DNA from 4 places in the Streptomyces violaceoruber genome. Region 2 is predicted to be linked to each of the others. Evidence: riboswitches for the same ligand, from Rfam matches in the RefSeq annotation. Region 2 holds a riboswitch; each other region holds the start of a gene.

Region 1 (5,119 bases), 1.1 Mb from region 2:
GACTCGACGATCGTGCGCAGGTCCTCCATGAGCGTGTTGAACCGCTTGACGGCGTTCGCGGAGCGCGCGGCCATGCCGTACGCCTCGTCGACGCGCCTGAGCGCCTGCGGGAAGCTGATCTTCTCGCGCTGGGAGAGGGCGTCGATCATCGCCTCCGCGCGGTCGCCGATGCCGCGCTTGGGGACGTTGAGGATGCGGCGCAGCGGCACCGAGTCCTCCGGGTTGGCCAGCACCCGCAGGTAGGCCAGGACGTCCCGGACCTCCTTGCGCTCGTAGAAGCGGACGCCGCCGACGACCTTGTAGGGCAGGCCGGTGCGGATGAAGACCTCTTCGAAGACACGGGACTGGGCGTTGGTCCGGTAGAAGACGGCGACGTCGCCGGCCTTGGCCTCGCCCGCGTCGGTGAGGCGGTCTATCTCGTCGGCGACGAACTGCGCCTCGTCGTGCTCGGTGTCGGCGACGTACCCGGTGATCTGCGCGCCGCTGCCCTGGTTGGTCCACAGGTTCTTGGGGCGGCGGGACTCGTTGCGCTCGATGACCGCGTTGGCGGCGCTGAGGATGGTCTGGGTGGAGCGGTAGTTCTGCTCCAGCAGGATCGTCGTCGCGTCCGGGTAGTCCTCCTCGAACTGGAGGATGTTGCGGATGGTGGCGCCGCGGAAGGCGTAGATCGACTGGTCGGCGTCGCCCACCACGCACAGCTCGGCGGGCGGCACCTCGGCCTCCGGCGGCACGTCGACGGGGTGCTCCGAGGGCACGCCGACCAGCTCGCGCACCAGGGCGTACTGGGCGTGGTTGGTGTCCTGGTACTCGTCGACCAGGACGTGCCGGAAGCGGCGGCGGTAGTGCTCGGCGACGTCCGGGAAGGCGCGCAGCAGGTTGACCGTCGTCATGATCAGGTCGTCGAAGTCGAGGGCGTTGGCCTCGCGCAGCCGCGACTGGTACATGGCGTAGGCCTGGGCGAGGGTCTTCTCGAAACCGTCGGCGGCCTGGGCGGCGAAGTCCTCCTCGTCGATCAGCTCGTTCTTCAGGTTGCTGATCTTCGCGCTGAAGGACTTGGGCGGGAAGCGCTTGGGGTCCAGGTCCAGGTCGCGGCAGACCAGCGCCATGAGCCGCTTGGAGTCGGCGGCGTCGTAGATCGAGAACGACGAGGTGAAGCCGAGCTTCTTCGACTCGCGGCGCAGGATGCGCACACACGCGCTGTGGAAGGTCATCACCCACATCGCGTTGGCGCGCGGGCCGACGAGCTGCTCGACGCGCTCCTTCATCTCGCCCGCGGCCTTGTTGGTGAAGGTGATCGCGAGGATCTGGCCCGGGTGGACGTTCCGCTCGGCCAGCAGGTGGGCGATGCGGTGGGTGAGGACGCGGGTCTTGCCGGAGCCGGCGCCGGCCACGATGAGCAGCGGGGAGCCGGAGTGGACGACGGCGGCCCGCTGGTTCTCGTTCAGCCCCTCCAGGAGCGCGGCGGCGTCCAGGGCGGGCCGCGGGGCGCCGTCCCGGTAGTGGGTGTCCCGCTGCGGGGGCGCGTCGAACTTCCCGCCGAACAGATCGTGCGGAACCGGCTCCGGTCCGTGATCGTCCTCGGGCGGCGGCGGGGGTTCCTCCTCGTGACCCCGGGGGGTCTGGAGGCTCGCCAGGAAGCTGTCGTCAAAGAGGTTGCTCATCGCTCTCCGAGTCTAGGGCGCCCCACCGACAACCCGGTGCCACCCCGGAAAATGCCCACCATCCCCGGCGTGGACACGCCCTGCGACCAGCGGAACCACGAAGAGTGACGCCCGCGACCACCCCGGAGGCACCCGAACGAAAGGTCACGAAAATGTATCGGGCATATCACCCACCAACCTTCACAGCGGCCACACGAGTTGGCTACGGTGCGGGGCAGGCCGCTCGACCCCCTCCGGCGAACCTCGCCGGGCCGCGCGGCCTCCGCCGAGTCCGGCCTGCCCGCACGGCACCGGAGCCGGGGACCCAACCGAGAACTTTGGGGTGAATCGGCCTCACCGCCCTCGACGCGAGGACGGTCCGCCGTAGGGCAAACCTTCCGCGCCACACCGCCCGAACCCGACAGCTAACCCGGTAGGCGGAGCACTGGAAGGAGTCGCCTCCTTGGCGTCGCACCGCAAGTCGCGTCCCACCGGTCCCCGCGTCGCGGGCATCCGGACCCCGGCCCTCGCCACCGCGGCCCTCACCTCCGTCGCCCTGCTGTCCCAGACGGCGAACGCCACGCCGTCGGACGACCGGCCGACCCTGGAGGAGGTCGAGAAGAAGGTCGACGACCTGTACCGCCAGGCCGGGTCGGCGACCGAGAAGTACAACGCGGCCAAGGAGAAGACCACCAAGCAGCGCAAGAAGGTCGACACCCTCCTCGACGACGTCGCCCAGCGCACCCAGAAGCTCAACGACGCGCGCGAGGAGCTGGGTTCCTTCGCCTCCGCCCAGTACCGCACGGGCGCCTCGGTCCCGGAGACCGCGACGCTGCTGCTCGCGGACTCGCCGCAGGACTACTTCGACCAGAACCAGCTGATGAACCGGCTCACCGGCCGGCAGAAGACCGCCGTCGACGACTACGTCACCCAGCAGTCCGAGACGATGAAGAAGCGCCGGGAGGCCACCGAGAGCCTCGAAACGCTCACCGACTCGCAGACCGACCTGAAGACGGCCAAGTCGACCGTCCAGAAGAAGCTCGCCACCGCGCGGGAGCTGCTTTCGGAACTGACCGCCGAGGAGAAGGCCCGGCTCGCGGCGATCGAGAGGAAGAAGCAGGAGGAGGCCGAGCGCAAGGCCGCCGAGCTGGCGAAGCAGCAGGCGGCGCAGGAGGACGCGGAGCGCAAGCGGCGGGAGGAGGCCGCACAGCAGCAGGAGAGCGGCTCCGGATCCTCGGGGACCTCCGGCGGCACCGGTTCGTCGGACTCCTCGGGCTCGTCGACGCCGGGCACCTCGACCGGCACCAAGGCCGAGAAGGCGATCGCCTTCGCCCGCGCCCAGATCGGCAAGCCGTACGTCTGGGGCGCCACGGGCCCCGGCTCCTACGACTGCTCGGGCCTCACCCAGGCCGCCTGGAAGGCCGCCGGCGTGACGCTGCCGCGCGTCACCTACGACCAGGTCAACGCCGGGACGACCGTCTCCGTCTCCCAGGCGCAACCCGGTGACCTGGTCTTCTTCTACGACGACATCAGCCACGTCGGCCTGTACATCGGCGACGGCATGATGATCCACGCCCCGAAGCCGGGCGCGTACGTCCGCGAGGAGTCGATCTTCTACGACGGCGAGTCCTCGATCTACAGCGTGGTGCGCCCGGCCTGATCGGCGAGGTACTTAGCATCGGGCGCATGTCATCGGCCACCCATCCCTCCGCGCTGCGCACCTGGTGGGCGCAGCGTCCACCGGCGGCCGGGGCCGCGGTGATGGCGACCGGCATCGTGTCGGTCGCCCTCCATCTGACGGGCCGCGAGGTCCTGTCGCGGATCACCCTCGCCCTGGCCTGCGCCGCCTGGCTGATACTGGCGGCGAACTTCGTCTACCTGCTGCTGGCCGACCACGCCCAGTGGGTGAAGCGGGCGGGGACGCCGGGGGCACTCACCGCCGTCGCCGCGACGACCGTGCTCGGCACGCGGTTCTCGCTGCTCGGCTGGACGCTCCTGGCGGCGGTGCTGCTGGCGCTTGCGTCCCTGCTGTGGCCGTGGCTGCTGTTCCTGGTGGTGCAGCACTGGGGGCGGAGGATGCCCGGGGCGGTGTTCCTGGGCTGCGTGGCCACGGAGGGGCTCACCGTGCTCGCCGCCACGCTGGCCGCGGCCACCTCGACGCCGTGGCTGGCGCACGTGGCGCTGGTGCCGTTCTGGCTGGGGATCGTGCTCTACCTGATCGCGCTGTTCCGCTTCGACCTGCGGCAGGTGGCCCGGGGTTCCGGGGACCACTGGGTGGCGGGCGGCGCGCTCGCCATCTCCGCGCTCGCCGGTGCCAAGCTGCTCGCGGCGGCCGGGACCGGCATGTACCTGTGGAACGCCGACGACCAGGCCGTCCTGCACGACGTGACCGTCTTGCTGCTCACGCTCGACCTCGCCTGGTACGCCGTGCTCCTGGCCGCCGAGATCGCCTGGCCCCGCCTGCGCTACGACGTGCGCCGCTGGTCGACCGTCTTCCCGCTCGGCATGACGGCGGCGGCGACCCTGTCGGTGGCCGCCGTCCTCGACGTCCCGTGGCTGGACGCGCCCGGCCGGGCGCTGCTGTGGATCGCGGTGGCCGGGTGGCTGGCGGTCGCGACGGGAGCGGTCCTCCGGGCCCGCTCCGGGCTGCGGTCCGCGGACGCGGACCCGGGACCGGCCGTCAGGTCCACAGCACCGCGATGAAGATGTTGGCCAGGGTCAGCGCGCCCACCAGGCCGAACAGCGGCTTCTCCACCTTCTCCTCGTCGCGCTTCACGTAGACCAGGCCGAGGATCACGATCAGTACGGCGAGCTTCACGCCGATCTTGACGTTGTCGACGGAGTAGTCCTGGGCCTGGTTGAGACCGACCAGGACGGCACCGGTGACCAGCATCGTCAGCGCGCCGTGCAGCATCGCGGGGGTGAACCGGGCCGCGCCCTGGCCCATCGCCTTCATCTGGGTCAGGAAGCCCCCGAGGAGCGAGGCGATACCGATGATGTGCAGGCCGACGAAGAGGTGGATGAGTACGTCCATGAGGCCGGAGCCTAATGAGGGACCCGACACGCCCGGACACCGGCCCGCCCCGGCGCTCCCATAACAGCTCACGTCCCCCACCCGCCCCCGGTCCGGCATATCGGTCATCACCCTGCGTGAAGACGCCGGGCCTCGGAGGGCGTACCGATCAGATGCGGTCGCCGCCCGATCCGCTGCCGCCACTTCCGCGCATCCCGTCACCGGACCGTTACCGACGCGCCTAGCGTCCTGGCCCAGGCAGCCGGAACGGACCGGAGCCGACCCGGCGCCGGCCGGAGTCGAGTCGTACGGAAGGACGTGGATCGCAGGTGGGAACGCACCGCAGGCCGCGACAGCGCGCGAAGGGCGGCGGCAGAGCCCGTACGGCGGCCACGATCACCCTCGCGGGGGCGGCCACCGCGACGGGCCTGGGCGGGACGACCGTGCACGCCGATCCGCAGCCGAC
Region 2 (5,119 bases):
GAGGTCGTCGAGGAGGAGGTCCCGGCCCGCGCCCTGATGGCGGCCTACCGCCTGCCGGAGGACGGCACGCGCGCGTGCGACGCGGCCGACCTGGCCCTGACCGTCCTGGGCGGCGGCGAGTCGTCCCGCCTGTACAACCGCCTCGTCCGCCGCGACCGCACCGCCGTCGCCGCCGGGTTCGGCCTGCTTCGGCTCGCCGGGGCACCCTCCCTGGGCTGGCTGGACGTGAAGACGTCCGGCGACGTGGAGGTGCCGGTCATCGAGACGGCCATCGACGAGGAGCTGGCCCGGTTCGCCGACGAGGGCCCCACGGCCGAGGAGATGGAGCGCGCCCAGGCCCAGCTGGAGCGCGAGTGGCTGGACCGCCTGGGCACGGTCGCCGGCCGCGCCGACGAACTGTGCCGGTACGCGGTCCTGTTCGGCGACCCGCAGCTCGCCCTCACCGCCGTGCAGCGCGTGCTCGAGGTGACGGCCGAGGAGGTCCAGGAGGTCGCCAAGGCCCGCCTGCGCCCCGACAACCGCGCGGTGCTCGTCTACGAGCCCACCGCCTCCGCCGACGAGACCGACGCCAGCGACGAGAACGAGGAGGCGGCCAAGTGACCGAGCTCGCCACCATGGAATTCCACGCCCAGCCGCAGGCCGGCGAGCCCAAGCCCTGGGCGTTCCCCGCTCCCGAGCGCGGCAGCCTCGACAACGGCCTCACCGTGCTGCGCTGCCACCGCCCCGGCCAGCAGGTCGTCGCCGTCGAGGTGCTCCTCGACGCCCCCCTGGACGCCGAGCCGGCCGGTCTCGACGGTGTCGCCACCATCATGGCGCGCGCCTTCTCCGAGGGCACCGACAAGCACTCCGCCGAGGACTTCGCCGCGGAGCTGGAGCGCTGCGGCGCCACCCTGGACGCGCACGCCGACCACCCCGGCGTCCGGCTGAGCCTGGAGGTGCCCGCCTCGCGCCTCGGCAAGGCACTCGGCCTGCTCGCCGACGCCCTCAGGGCGCCCGCCTTCGCGGACGGCGAGGTCGAACGACTGGTGCGCAACCGGCTCGACGAGATCCCGCACGAGCTGGCCAACCCCTCCCGGCGTGCCGCCAAGGAACTCTCCAAGGAGCTGTTCCCGGCCGACGCGCGCATGTCGCGCCCGCGCCAGGGCACCGAGGAGACGGTCGAGGCCATCGACTCGGCGGCCGTACGCGCCTTCTACGAGCGGCACGTCCGCCCCGCCACGGCCACCGCGGTGGTCGTCGGCGACCTCACCGGCGTCGACCTGGACGCGCTGCTCGCCGACACCCTGGGCGCGTGGACCGGCTCGGCCGCCGAGCCGCGTCCGGTGCCCCCGGTGACCGCCGACGACCGGGGCCGGGTCGTCATCGTGGACCGTCCCGGCGCCGTCCAGACGCAGCTGCTGATCGGCCGCACCGGCGCCGACCGGCACGACCGCGTGTGGCCCGCGCAGGTGCTCGGCACCTACTGCCTGGGCGGCACCCTCACCTCGCGCCTGGACCGCGTCCTGCGCGAGGAGAAGGGCTACACCTACGGTGTGCGGGCGTTCGGCCAGGTCCTGCGCTCCGCGCCGGACGGCACGGGCGCCGCCATGCTCGCCATCAGCGGATCCGTCGACACCCCCAACACCGGTCCCGCCCTGGAGGACCTGTGGACGGTGCTGCGCAAGCTGGCGGCGGAGGGGCTCACCGACGCCGAGCGCGACGTGGCCGTGCAGAACCTGGTGGGCGTGGCGCCGCTGAAGTACGAGACGGCGGCGGCCGTGGCGAGCACGCTGGCCGACCAGGTCGAGCAGCACCTGCCCGACGACTTCCAGGCCACGCTCTACCGTCAACTGGCCGCCACGGGCACCGTGGAGGCCACCGCGGCGGTCGTGAACGCCTTCCCGGTGGACCGTCTCGTGACGGTCCTCGTCGGCGACGCGGCGCAGATCAAGGAGCCCGTCGAGGCCCTCGGCATCGGCGAAGTCACCGTGGTGGCGGCCGAGTAGCGGCACGCGCGCGCGGCGGCCCCGGTGACCGGTGTGTCACCGGGGCCGCCGTTTGTCCGGATTGGGGGAGTGGTTGCCCGTCTGCCCTGTGGCGTGCGCTACAAAAAGCCTGTTGCGTTTGAGGATTGAACGCAGCCGCGTTTAGCGTCGTCCGGGCTGTTCGTCAGGCAGTGCGCCGCACCCGCGGCACCGGACAGCCATCGCCGAGTCCCCGTACGGCGCGAGCCAGGGGAGCCGGGGACCCATCGCAGTCCCTGGGGTGAATCGGACGCCCGCGCGCACCGCGAGGGGGTCCGTAGGAGACCTTCCACCTCCGAACCCGTCAGCTAACCCGGTAGGCGAGAGGGAAGGAAAGGACAAGCCTCTACATGGCGTTCACGCGCGCCACCGGGAAGCACCGCCGTCCCGGCCGGGTGCACCGCACCACCGTCCGCGCGGCGGGAGTCGCGGCACTCGCCACCACCGGTGTGGTCGGCACCCTCGCGGCTCCGGCGCTCGCCGCCGAGCCCGAGGCGGAACAGACCGGGCTCACCCCGGTCGTCACCATCGGCGACTCCATAGCCGACGAGATCGACGCCCAGGCCCTCGCCCAGAAGCAGGCGGCCGCGGACGCCGCCGCCCGCGAGGCGGCTCGGGAGGCGGCCCGCGAGCGGGCGGCCGAGGCGGCCAAGGAGGCGCGCGAGGCCAAGGAGCGCGCCGCGCGGGAGGCGGAGCGCGAGCGCCTCAACACCTTCGTCGCACCGATCACCGCCTCGTACGTCTCGACCGCCTACCAGGCCGGCAGCTCCCTGTGGTCCTCGGGCAGCCACACCGGCATCGACTTCCACGCCTCCAGCGGCACGTCCGTGCACTCCGTGGGTGTCGGCACCGTCGTCGAGGCCGGCTGGGGCGGCGCGTACGGCAACCAGGTCGTGATCAGGATGCACGACGGCACGTACACCCAGTACGGGCACCTGTCGTCCATCGGCGTCTCGGTCGGCCAGTCGGTCGAGCCCGGCCAGCAGATCGGCGTCTCGGGTGCCACCGGCAACGTCACCGGACCGCACCTGCACTTCGAGGCCCGTACGAGCCCCGAGTACGGCTCGGACATGGACCCCGTCGCCTATCTCCGCTCCCACGGAGTGAACGTCTGACGAAAAAGCCCCGGCTTCCCGGGTCGGGGCTTTTTGTATTCCATGCCGGCTTGATTGGCCTAGAGTCGCTGAAAGCGCGTCCATCGTCGACGTTTCTGGGGATCAAGGCGGAGGTCGGTCATGCGTATTCCGGCACATTCGGTGTGCACGGCGATTCGGGACGACATCGTGACCGGCGTCCACGGGCGCGGGAGCCGGCTCACCGAGGAGCTCCTCGCCCGCCGCTACGGCGTCTCCCGCGTCCCCGTCCGAGAGGCCCTGCGCACGCTGGAGGCGGAGGGCTTCGTGGTCACCCGGCGGCACGCGGGCGCGTGCGTCGCGGAACCGACCCGGCGGGAGGCCGCCGATCTGCTGGAGACCCGCACGCTCCTCGAGCCGCTCGGTGCCTCCCGGGCCGCGCGGCGGCGCACCGACGCCCACCTCAAGGTGCTGCGCGGCCTGGTCAGGCTGGGGCAGGAACGGGCCGGGCGGGGCACCGTGGACGAGCTGCGCTCCCTGGGCGGCTGGTTCCACGAGACCCTCGCCAGGGCGGCGGACAGCCCCTCCCTGACCGCGCTGCTGACCCAGCTCCGCCACAAGATCGCCTGGATGTACGTCGTGGAGGCACCGGTCGGACCGGTGGAGCACTGGGCGGAGCACGCGGCGATCGCCGACGCCGTGGCCCGGGGCGACGCCGAACGCGCGCGGGCGCTCATGACCCGGCACATCGAGCGGTCGGCGCCCGGGTACCGGCTCCGGTTCGCCGCCGGCGGCGCGGCGACGGAGCGTGTGAGGAATACGCAACATTCCGTAAACACCGCGAGCCCGCTCCGGTAACACAGGTTCCGTATACAAAGGCGGGGGAATTCCGGCGGCTATTTCTGCCGCCCCGAATGTGTGGAAGCGGAAGCGGAAGCGGAAGCGGAAAAGGCGAAAGGCCCGTCCGGTGGTCCCGGCGGGCCTTTCGGTGCTGCTGTCCCGTCCGTCAGACGGTCTCGGGAAGCTCCTCGAGCCCCTCGGCGACCAGCTTCGCCAGCCGCTCCAGGGCCGCCTCCGCGCCCTCGGCGTCGGAGGCGAGGACGATCTCCTCGCCCCCCTGGGCGCCGAGGCCGAGGACGGCCAGCATGGAGGCCGCGTTGACGGGGGAGCCGTCGGCCTTGGCGATCGTCACCGGGACGCCTGTGGCCGTGGCGGCTCGGACGAAGATGGAGGCGGGGCGGGCGTGGAGACCCTCGGCCCAGCCGACGTTGACGCGGCGCTCAGCCATGTGATGCTGCCCTTCAGGTGTTCAGAGGCGTTGAAGTTGTCTAGACCAGTCTTGTCTAGACCAGTTTCCCACATCGTGAAGCAAGCCGGGACGACCACGTTGCGCCGCCCCGTACGGGTCCCGGACCGCGGCCTCGGTCCGGACCTCCGTCCCCCACAGACTGCCCCGCGCCGTTGTCGTACGCGAGCCGTACTCTGGGGCCCATGCAGACCTCGTCGGACCGGCACGAGTACCCCGCCCACTGGGAAGCCGACGTGGTGCTGCGCGACGGCGGCACCGCGCGCGTCCGCCCCATCACCGTTGACGACGCCGAGCGCCTGGTCAGCTTCTACGAGCAGGTTTCCGACGAGTCGAAGTACTACCGCTTCTTCGCGCCGTACCCTCGCCTGTCCGCCAAGGACGTCCACCGCTTCACGCACCACGACTTTGTGGACCGGGTGGGACTCGCGGCCACCATCGGCGGCGAGTTCATCGCCACCGTACGCTACGACCGGATCGGGGCCGGCGGAACACCCGCCACCGCACCGGCCGACGAGGCCGAGGTCGCCTTCCTCGTCCAGGACGCCCACCAGGGACGCGGCGTCGCCTCCGCCCTCCTGGAGCACATCGCCGCCGTCGCCCGCGAGCGGGGCATCCGCCGCTTCGCCGCCGAGGTGCTGCCCGCCAACAACAAGATGATCAAAGTCTTCATGGACGCCGGGTACACCCAGAAGCGAAGCTTCGAGGACGGGGTGGTCCGCCTGGAGTTCGATCTC
Region 3 (5,119 bases), 1.3 Mb from region 2:
GCGACCGGGACGACGTACCGCGCGGCCTTGCGCCGTCCGGCCCGCAGCTCCTCGCCCGCCCCGGCGGTCGTGTTGTCGTCGGAATCGATCGGTGCCATGTGTGCCCTACCTCCGTCGTCGGCGGCGGCTGTCTCGCGACCTCGCACTCGTTCACCCGTGAGCCGCCATTCTCACCCGAATCGGTGAGGATTGGTGTTTTTCCGTGGTGTCCATCTGACCAAATCGCCGGAGCACAAGCGTCAGACCGCGGGCTCAACTCCGCCTACTCCTGCGGGATGACACGCAGGGGTGCCGACTCCCCCGGCCCGTAGGGGCCGACGCGGACCGCGGAGGCGGCGACGGACCGCAAAGGGCGGTCAGCCGGCCCGGTGGACCACCGCGTCGCACAGCTCCACCAGCGCGGCCTTCGCGTCGCATTCGCGCAGCGGGGCCAGTGCCGCCCGGGCCTCCTCCGCGTACCGGACGGTGTCCCGGCGGGCCTGCTCCAGCGCCGGGTGGGCGCGCAGCAGGCGCAGCGCCTCGGCGTGCCGCGCGTCGTCGCTCAGGTCGGAGTCGAGCAGCTCGCACAGCGCGAGGTCCTCGGCGAGCCCCAGCCGGGCCGCCCGCTCGCGCAGCCGCAGCACGGGCAGGGTGGGGATGCCCTCGCGCAGGTCCGTGCCGGGCGTCTTGCCGGACTCGTCGGAGTCGGAGGCGATGTCCAGGACGTCGTCGGCGAGCTGGAAGGCGACGCCGAGCCGCTCGCCGTACTGGGTGAGGACGTCCACCACCGTCTCGTCGGCGCCGGACATCATCGCGCCGAACCGGCAGGAGACCGCCACCAGGGAGCCCGTCTTGCCGCCCAGCACGTCCAGGTAGTGGTCGACCGGGTCGCGGCCGTCCTGCGGGCCGGCCGTCTCCAGGATCTGACCGGTGACCAGCCGTTCGAAGGCGAGGGCCTGGACACGGACCGCCTCGGGGCCGAGGTCGGCGAGGATCTGGGAGGCACGGGCGAACAGGAAGTCGCCGGTGAGGACCGCGACCGAGTTGTCCCAGCGGGTGTTCGCACTGGGCACCCCGCGCCGCACGGCGGCCTCGTCCATCACGTCGTCGTGGTACAGCGTGGCCAGGTGGGTCAGCTCCACGACCACGGCCGAGGGCACGATCCCGGGGGCGTAGGGGTCTCCGAACTGGGCCGAGAGCATCACCAGCAGCGGCCGGAACCGTTTCCCGCCGGCCCGCACCAGGTGCTGGGCGGCCTCCGTGATGAACGGCACCTCGCTTTTGGTTGCCTCAAGCAACCCTTCCTCGACAGCAACCAATCCGGCCTGGACATCGGCTTCCAGAGCCTGGTCCCGCACGCTCAGCCCGAACGGCCCGACGACGGTCACGAGGGGTCTCCTGTCTGCTGGTGTCTACTGGCGATTACCTGGTTTGTCGATAGGTCGCTGCCACCACTCAAGTCAGCGTATCCGGTCACGTTTCGATCACCGCTAGCGCCCACCGTTACAGGCTGGTCGGTATCGGATCATGAACGGTATGTTTTTGATCAGGTGATATGAGCAGATTTTGATTGATATCGCCAGAGGGGACGAGCCGGAGCCGGAGGGCGAACGGGCCGGAGCCGCCACCAAAGACCCCATCACTCCTCCCAACGGCCCGCACTTCGAGAACGTCACCCGATCGACACGCCCACCCCTTCCTTATTCGCTCCCCCTCCGCCGCCCTCTCCCCTTCCCCGCTTCCCACCCCTCCCCGCCCGACACCCGAAGCCGTCCCCACCCGCAGCCCATTGGCGCCCAGTTGGGGTTAATGCCCCATTTGCCGTGCTTGTTGAAGCCAGTGAGTTGGCTCACTCCGGGCGACCCGCAGGCAACCCGACCGGAACCTGTGCCCTCCCTTTGCCCCGCAAGCCAGTTGGGGATTGGCAGCAGCAAAGGATCAAGAGCCTCATAGGCCTCAGAACAAGGTCAACAGGCACGTTGGGTGATTCCTGCACTTGTTCCGGACATGTGCTCTCGCATACGTTCCCGGCCTGTCGGGTGGACGCCGAATCCTGCCACCGCCCGTCGCACAGTCATCCATCCAACAAACTCGCAGGCAGGAGCGGGGGACCCAGGTAAGTCGCCGCACCGGTCACCACCGGAGCGGCTCGGGGTGAAGCCGTACCCGTCAGGGCACGGCCGGGCACCTCCCCGCCCGAACCCGACAGCTCACCTCGCAGGCGTAAGGAGAGGGACACCGCATGTCTGCCAACGGTCAGAACCGTCACGCCCGCACCAGCCGCCTCGCCCGCAAGCTCGCCGTGGCCGGCACCGGTGCCGCGGTGCTGGCGCTGCCGCTCATCGGCGCCACCACCGCCTCCGCGGCCACCCCGGCCGCCGCCACGACCGCCACCACGGCGGCCACGGCCTACCCGGACAACCTCGACGGCTGGATCCGCGAGTCGCTCGACATCATGGCCCAGCACGGCATCCCCGGGACCTACGAGGGCATTCACCGCAACATCATGCGTGAGTCCTCCGGCAACCCGCTCGCCATCAACAACTGGGACATCAACGCCATCAACGGCACCCCGTCCAAGGGTCTGCTCCAGGTGATCGACCCGACCTTCCAGGCCTACCACGTCGAGGGCACCTCCTGGGACCCGTACGACCCGGTCGCCAACATCACCGCCGCCTGCAACTACGCGGCCGACCGCTACGGCTCGATGGACAACGTCTTCAGCGCGTACTGAGCCGTACGCCGCCCGAACCTCGCCTAAGAGGTACCGAAGATCCGCTCGAGGACGACGGCCACGCCGTCGTCCTCGTTCGTCGTGGTGACCTCGTCGGCCACCGCCTTGAGTTCGGGGTGCGCGCCGGCCATGGCCACACCGTGGGCCGCCCACTGGAACATCGGGATGTCGTTGGGCATGTCCCCGAAGGCGATCGTCCGCCGCCGCTCCAGACCCAGGTGCTCGGCGGCCAGCGCCAGACCGGTGGCCTTGGTGATGCCGCAGGGCTGGAGCTCCACCGTGCCGGGCCCCGACATGGTGACCGTCGCGAGGGAGCCGACCACCGCGCGAGCCGTCGCCGCCAGTTCGTCGTCGGTCAGCTCGGGGTGGCGCAGCAGCACCTTGCTGATCGGCGTGGACCACAGCTGCGCCCGCCGCTCGACGCGCACCGCGGGCAGCGTCGGGTGGGGCATCAGGTAGTCCGGCTCGATGAGCGTCAGTCCGTCGACGCCGTCCTGGTCCACGGCCGCGTGCACCTGGCCCACCTCGGCCTCGATCTTGCCGAGCGCGGTCTCGGCCAGCTCCCGGTCCAGGGTGACCGACCACAGCATCCGGTGCGCGCCGGCGTCGTAGACCTGCGCACCCTGTCCGCACACTGCGAGTCCCGTGCAGCCGAGCCGGTCGAGCAGCGGGCGCACCCGGGGGGCCGGGCGCCCCGTCACCACCAGGTGGCGCGCACCCGCCCCGGCTACCCGTGCCAGCGCGGCCAGCGACCGGTCGGAGACGGTGTCGTCGCCTCGGAGCAGCGTGCCGTCCAGGTCGGTGGCGACGAGTGAATATGCGGTGCGGTCCATGATCAGAGAATACGGACACGGCACCCGTCGGACTCACCCGTGACCGCTTCCGAACGAGGGCGTAGCGAGTGCGCTCGAACCCGCACGGCGTTGCACGACGACGCCCGATGATGTCCGAAACCTGACACATCATCGGCTAAAGCCGGTTCGGGGCCTGTGCACCGGTTGGCGGCGGCATGGCACGCCACCTGCCCTCCGGGCGCTCGCGGCGGTGCCTTCCGCCCCCGAACCCGGACCGGCCGCCGCCGCCTTCGGCGGCACTGCCCAAGAGCGGCACGTCACCCGTAACGTGTGGCCCGACCGCGTGCGTCACGTGACGCACCCCGATCACGTGACACAACGGCATACACCGCACCCCGGCACACTTGACACACTCAGTACAACCGCCGTCACACAACGGCACACACGGCGCGCACGGCGCACATGGCGAGCACGAAAGCGAGGCAGCACCCGATGCCCCCCTTCGATGTCCCCGAGGGCGACCCCTTCGGCCCGCACAACCTTCCGTACGGCGTGTTCTCGATCCCCGGCTCGCTCGACCGGACGGACCGGACGGACCGGACGGACCGGACGGTGGGCGTCCGGCTGGGCGACCACGTCCTCGACGCGGGGGCGGCGGCCCACGCGCTCGGCTCGCCGTACGCGGCCCTCCTCGCGCAGCCCACCCTCAACCCGCTGCTGGCGGCCGGGCGCACGGCGTGGTCGGACGTGCGGCGCGCGCTGACGGCGTGGGTGACGGTGCCCTCCCACCGCGAGACCCTGGAGCCGTTCTTCCACCCGCTGTCGTCGGTGACCCTGCATCTGCCCTTCGAGGTCGCCGACTACGTCGACTTCTACGCCTCCGAGAACCACGCCCGCAACGTCGGCCAGATCTTCCGCCCCGACGCCGCCGACTCCCTCACCCCGAACTGGAAGCACCTCCCGATCGGCTACCACGGCCGCTCCGGCACGGTCGTCGTCTCGGGCACGGACGTCGTGCGCCCGTCGGGGCAGCGCAAGGCCCCGGCCGACGCCGCACCCGTCTTCGGTCCGTCCGTCCGGCTCGACATCGAGGCGGAGGTCGGCTTCGTCGTGGGTGTGCCGTCCGAACTGGGCAGTCCGGTCGCGCTCGGCGACTTCCGCGAGCACGTCTTCGGGCTCTGCCTGCTCAACGACTGGTCCGCGCGGGACGTCCAGGCCTGGGAGTACGTCCCCCTCGGTCCGTTCCTCGGCAAGTCCTTCACCACGTCGGTGTCGGCGTGGATCACCCCGCTGGACGCGCTGGAGGAGGCCCGGGTGGCACCGCCCGAGCGCACGCACGAGCTGCTGCCCTACCTGGACGACACGGACACCGACCAGGACGCCCCCGGCGGCTACGACCTGCGGATCTCCGTCGCCGTCAACGGCCACGTCGTCTCCGAGCCGCCGTTCTCCACCATGTACTGGACGGCCGCCCAGCAGTTGGCCCACATGACGGTCAACGGAGCCTCGCTGCGCACCGGCGACCTCTACGGCTCGGGCACGGTGAGCGGGCCCACCGAGCGGGAGCGGGGTTCGCTGCTCGAACTGACCTGGAACGGCCGCGACCCGCTGG
Region 4 (5,119 bases), 1.2 Mb from region 2:
CGCGTCGAACAGAGGGCTGAGCAGCTCCATGACCTCGGGGGAGTAGGCCGAGGCCGCGGAACCGCTGCGGCGCACCTTGTAGCGGCGGTGCGCGGCGTTCGACTTCAGGTAGTCCTCGACGACGGCCTCGCGCTCGACACCCAGGGCGAGCAGCGTGACGGCGATCGACAGGCCCGCGCGGTCCTTTCCGGCGGCGCAGTGCATCAGGGCCGGGACGCTGTCCTCGGCGAGCGCGTGCAGGATGCGGGAGTGCTCCGCGGTGCGCTCCGTGACGATCGCGCGGTAGGAGCCGATCATCCGGTCCGCGGCCTTGCCGTCGGCCAGGATCTCGCGCAGCTGGTCGAGGTCGCCGTCACGGACCATCTTCCAGAACTCGGCGCCGTCGGCCGGGTCGCTCAGCGGCAGGTTCACATTGCGCACGCCCGGCAGGTCGACGTCCGGGCCCTCGAGCTTCTGGTCGGCCGCGTTGCGGAAGTCGAAGATCGTGTGCAGGCCCAGCGAGGCCAGGAACGCGGCGTCCTCCCCGGTGGCGTGAGCCAGGTGACCGCTGCGGAACAGCACCCCCTGCCGCACCCGCCGCCCGTCCACGGTCGGCAGTCCGCCCACGTCCCGGAAGTTGCGCACGCCGGTCAGCTCGGGTTCGGTCGACGGGACCTGCTGCGTCACGGGGGCTCCTCCCACTCCGCCCCGCCGCCGCTGCTCGCCGGCGGGCTCCACCCGACGATACGGCATCACCCGGGCGCGAAATGGAGCCCCGAGGGATATTCCGGGCCGATTAGAGCCTTCTGTCCGAATTGGTGGCTTAATAACAACTGGCCCTGAAATGGCGGAGGGTGAAGGTGAGGCGCGTGAGCAGCGTCATATCCGTGACCGTGCGTTGCCCGTCATGTTCACGTAATTCAACTGTTTCTCAAGGGGCTTTAAGCAAAAGCGCGCGACGGAAATCGACGCAGGGTTACCGGATATTCCCGTAAAGGATCAATCGGAACACCTGCCGGGGGAACCCTTCGCTTGTCCCTGTGCGTCTTGGTCCCTTACGTTCACCACCGATCCGGACGGACGCCTAATCCTGCCGCCGACCGGAGCCCGCACTCATCGACCACCCGTACACGGCAGGAGCGGGGGACCCACAGGTAGAACTGCCTGTTCCGGTTCCCGGAACGGCTTGGGGTAAAGCCGCGCTCCGGCGCGGCCGGGCATCTCCAGCCCGCACCCGACAGCTCACCTCGCAGGCGCCGGAGAGGAATTCACCATGCCCGCGAAGGGTAAGCACCGCCGTACCAGGGCCATGCGCCTGACCCGCACCATCGCCGTCGCCGGGACCGGTGGCGCCGCGCTCGCGCTCCCGCTGATGGGTGCCGCCGCCGCCAACGCCGCTCCCGCGCACTCCGTTTCCGAGCAGGCCGTGCAGTCCGTTCCGGCGTCCGCCAAGAAGGCCGCCGCCGAGAAGAACTCCGACTCGCGCACCTACACCGTGAAGAGCGGCGACTACCTCTCGAAGATCGCCGACGAGCAGGACGTCGACGGCGGCTGGAAGAAGCTCTACGCGGACAACCGCGAGGCCGTCGGTTCCGACCCGTCGCTGATCCACCCCGGTCTCAAGCTCTCGATCGACGGCCAGGCCGCCAAGCCGTCGGCGCCGTCCTCCGCGCAGTCGCAGAAGCCCGCGCAGAAGTCCGCCGAGAAGCCTGCGGAGAAGACCGCCGCGAAGCCGGCCCAGAAGTCGACGGACGCCGAGAAGGCCTCCTCCTCGGACACCGGCAGCCAGTCCACGGGCACCACCAGCGGCTACACCTCCCCCGTCGCGGGCGGCACCGTCGGCACCCCGTACCACCAGTCCGGCAGCATGTGGTCCAGCGGCTACCACACCGGCACCGACTTCGTCGTCCCGACCGGCACCTCCCTCAAGGCCGTCGGCGCGGGCACCGTCGTCTCCGCCGGCTGGGGCGGCGCGTACGGCAACCAGGTCGTCATCCAGCTCGCCGACGGCCACTACGCCCAGTACGCCCACCTCTCCTCGCTCTCCGTCTCCACCGGTCAGTCGGTGACGGCGGGTCAGCAGGTCGGCCTCTCGGGTGCCACCGGCAACGTGACCGGCCCGCACCTGCACTTCGAGATCCGCACCACGCCGGACTACGGCTCGGACATCGACCCGCTGGCGTTCCTGCGCTCGCACGGCGTCTCCGTCTGACGACCGGTTCCGCGCGGCCCCCGCGCACCGAAGGCCGGACCCCGATCCCCGGGTCCGGCCTTCGGCGTGTCCGGACCCGGTGCGCGCGCCGTACAGGCCCCTCGCCGTATTCCGGAATTGACGAATACTTTAGGCGTGGCCTTTCTCACCGCCCGTCAATCCCTTCCTACGGTCGCGTAGGTCACATTCCAAGGTGAATCATGGGCCGATGTGGCAGACGATTCGAAGAGTGACAGCAGAGCAGTGATCGGGTCGTACGTGGCGGTGGGGGACAGCTTCACCGAGGGCGTCGGCGACCCCGGCCCCGACGGGGCGTTCGTCGGCTGGGCCGACCGGCTCGCCGTACTGCTCGCGGACCGGCGCCCCGAGGGCGACTTCACGTACACGAACCTCGCCGTGCGCGGCAGGCTCCTCGACCAGATCGTGGCGGAACAGGTCCCGCGGGTCGTCGGACTCGCGCCCGACCTCGTCTCGTTCGCGGCGGGCGGCAACGACATCATCCGGCCCGGCACCGATCCCGACGAGGTCGCCGAGCGGTTCGAGCTGGCGGTGGCCGCGCTGACCGCCGCGGCCGGAACCGTCCTGGTAACCACCGGGTTCGACACCCGGGGGGTACCCGTCCTCAAGCACCTGCGCGGCAAGATCGCCACGTACAACGGGCACGTCCGCGCCATCGCCGACCGCTACGGCTGCCCGGTCCTCGACCTGTGGTCGCTGCGGAGCGTCCAGGACCGCAGGGCGTGGGACGCCGACCGGCTGCACCTGTCGCCGGAGGGGCACACCCGGGTGGCGCTGCGCGCGGGGCAGGCCCTGGGCCTGCGCGTCCCGGCCGACCCTGACCAGCCCTGGCCGCCCCTGCCGCCGCGCGGCACGCTCGACGTCCGGCGCGACGACGTGCACTGGGCGCGCGAGTACCTGGTGCCGTGGATCGGGCGCCGGCTGCGGGGCGAGTCGTCGGGCGACCACGTGACGGCCAAGGGGACGCTGTCGCCGGACGCCATCAAGACGCGGATCGCCGCGGTGGCCTGACGCGGAGGCCGGTGCGGTCCCGGCGCACCGGCGGGCCGGCGTCCCGAGGGGCCGGTATCCCGAGGGGCCGGTGTCCGGGACGGGCCGGCGTCCGGACGGGCGCTAGCGCCGCGTCGGTGTCAACGCCGCCCGCTCCAGGCCCAGTTCCCGGGCCAGGGCGTCGTCCACCCACTCCTGCGCCCGGGCCCGCGACACCGTGCCCGTGTACGAGGTGAGCTGCACCGCCAGCCCGTCCAGCAACGCCGTCAGCCGCAGGGCCGCGGCGTCCGGCTCGGCGCAGGAGAACTCACCGGCGGCCACGCCCTCGGCGATGACCTCGGCGATCGCCGCCTTCCACTGGCGGTCCAGCTCGCGGGTGACCTCCCGCAGCGCGGGCTCGCGCGGCGCCGCCGCCCAGCCCTCGATCCACAGCCGCCAGCCCTTGGCCGGCCCGGTCGGCGCGTACCACCGCACGGCCGCCCGCAGCCGGCGCAGCGCCGACGTGCGACGGGCGAGCAGCCCCCGCAGCTGGGCGAGGTCGTCCTCGGCGGCACGCGTGAACGCGGCGGCGACCAGGCGCTCCTTCGTGGAGAAGTGGTAGAGCACCAGGGCGTTGCTGACGCCGAGCGCCGCGGCCACGTCGGCGATCCGCAACGCCGCCACGCCCCGCGCCGATATCTGCTCGATGGCGGCGCCCAGCAGCTCCTCGCGCCGCTCCGCCACGCTCAACCGCACTCTCCCCACGCACGTCACCCTATACAGGCGCCACGACGTGCGCCGACGCCCTGCCCGGTCGCTGCGGACCGGGGAACACGGATGTCACATCCGTCGTTCGAGGTGGCGTAGGACGAGACGACCATAATGAGAGCCTGAACCACTCCACCTGGAGGTACCGTGGCCGCTTTCCGTTCCCCGAGTCCCGGGTTCAGCGTGCCCCGGCCCGCGGCCTTCGGCGCCGACCCGAGCGGTGAGCGCATGGCGCGCATCCGCAGATCGCCGCACTTCCGCGACGGCGTCTTCCAGAACCCCGGAGGCACGGCACGGACCCGGCCCTCCGGATCGGCCGCCGAATTCGCCAAGATCTACTTCAACAAGGAGGCGCGGCTGCGCCGGTCCCCGCAGGGACCGGTCCCGGTACACGCCACCACCCTGGCCGACCTCGCCCGGCCGCCCGCCACCGGGCTCCGGCTGACCTGGATGGGCCACTCCAGCGTGCTCGCCGAGATCGACGGGCAGCGCGTGCTCTTCGACCCGGTGTGGGGCGAGCGCTGCTCCCCCTTCCCCTTCGCCGGCCCCAAGCGCCTGCATCCGGTCCCGCTGCCACTGGCCGCCCTGGGCCCGGTCGACGTGGTCGTCATCTCCCACGACCACTACGACCACCTGGACATGCCCACCATCAAGGCACTGGCCGGCACGGACACCGTGTTCGCCGTGCCGCTCGGCGTCGGCGGCCACCTCGAACACTGGGGTGTCTCCCCCGACCGGCTGCGCGAGCTGGACTGGCACGAGTCGACGCGCGTCGGCGGCCTCACCCTCACCGCCACCCCGGCCCGGCACTTCTGCGGGCGCGGGCTGCGCAACACCCAGCACACCCTCTGGGCGTCCTGGGTCGTCGCCGGTGCCGAGCACCGCGTGTACCACAGCGGTGACACCGGCTACTTCGACGGATTCCGCGACATCGGCGCCGCGCACGGCCCCTTCGACGCCACGATGATCCAGCTCGGGGCGTACGCCGAGTTCTGGCCGGACATCCACATGACGCCCGAGGAGGGCGTCCGTGCCCACCTCGACCTCCAGGGCGGCGGTCCGCACGGCGCCCTGCTGCCGATCCACTGGGGCACCTTCAACCTGGCGCCGCACGCGTGGGCGGAGCCGGGGGAGTGGACGAAGGACGCGGCCGAGGAGGCCGGTCAGCCGGTG

Evidence for each region. A riboswitch is a leader RNA that binds a small molecule or an ion and turns the genes downstream of it on or off. The one in region 2 is predicted to bind cyclic di-AMP.
Region 1: another riboswitch for cyclic di-AMP. It lies ahead of R2E43_RS14545 (C40 family peptidase); the one in region 2 lies ahead of R2E43_RS09425 (M23 family metallopeptidase).
Region 3: another riboswitch for cyclic di-AMP. It lies ahead of R2E43_RS15525 (transglycosylase SLT domain-containing protein); the one in region 2 lies ahead of R2E43_RS09425 (M23 family metallopeptidase).
Region 4: another riboswitch for cyclic di-AMP. It lies ahead of R2E43_RS04580 (M23 family metallopeptidase); the one in region 2 lies ahead of R2E43_RS09425 (M23 family metallopeptidase).

Annotation. Positions count from the first base shown of each region.
Region 1 is NZ_CP137734.1:3,327,143-3,332,261, forward strand. Features, by position in the region: gene pcrA (DNA helicase PcrA) at 1-1,661, opposite strand, end outside; cyclic di-AMP (ydaO/yuaA leader) riboswitch at 1,915-2,097, shown strand; gene R2E43_RS14545 (C40 family peptidase) at 2,104-3,300, shown strand; gene R2E43_RS14550 (tellurite resistance/C4-dicarboxylate transporter family protein) at 3,327-4,343, shown strand; gene R2E43_RS14555 (hypothetical protein) at 4,321-4,674, opposite strand; gene R2E43_RS14560 (C40 family peptidase) at 4,983-5,119, shown strand, end outside.
Region 2 is NZ_CP137734.1:2,179,752-2,184,870, reverse strand. Features, by position in the region: gene R2E43_RS09435 (M16 family metallopeptidase) at 1-600, shown strand, start outside; gene R2E43_RS09430 (M16 family metallopeptidase) at 597-1,985, shown strand; cyclic di-AMP (ydaO/yuaA leader) riboswitch at 2,177-2,341, shown strand; gene R2E43_RS09425 (M23 family metallopeptidase) at 2,354-3,118, shown strand; gene R2E43_RS09420 (GntR family transcriptional regulator) at 3,239-3,934, shown strand; gene R2E43_RS09415 (HPr family phosphocarrier protein) at 4,083-4,364, opposite strand; gene R2E43_RS09410 (bifunctional acetate--CoA ligase family protein/GNAT family N-acetyltransferase) at 4,568-5,119, shown strand, end outside.
Region 3 is NZ_CP137734.1:3,521,400-3,526,518, forward strand. Features, by position in the region: gene R2E43_RS15515 (LolA family protein) at 1-98, opposite strand, end outside; gene R2E43_RS15520 (polyprenyl synthetase family protein) at 357-1,367, opposite strand; cyclic di-AMP (ydaO/yuaA leader) riboswitch at 2,052-2,217, shown strand; gene R2E43_RS15525 (transglycosylase SLT domain-containing protein) at 2,222-2,713, shown strand; gene R2E43_RS15530 (HAD family hydrolase) at 2,737-3,546, opposite strand; gene fahA (fumarylacetoacetase) at 4,000-5,119, shown strand, end outside.
Region 4 is NZ_CP137734.1:967,557-972,675, reverse strand. Features, by position in the region: gene R2E43_RS04585 (tyrosine-protein phosphatase) at 1-666, opposite strand, end outside; cyclic di-AMP (ydaO/yuaA leader) riboswitch at 1,091-1,250, shown strand; gene R2E43_RS04580 (M23 family metallopeptidase) at 1,253-2,191, shown strand; gene R2E43_RS04575 (SGNH/GDSL hydrolase family protein) at 2,435-3,220, shown strand; gene R2E43_RS04570 (TetR/AcrR family transcriptional regulator) at 3,323-3,943, opposite strand; gene R2E43_RS04565 (MBL fold metallo-hydrolase) at 4,094-5,119, shown strand, end outside.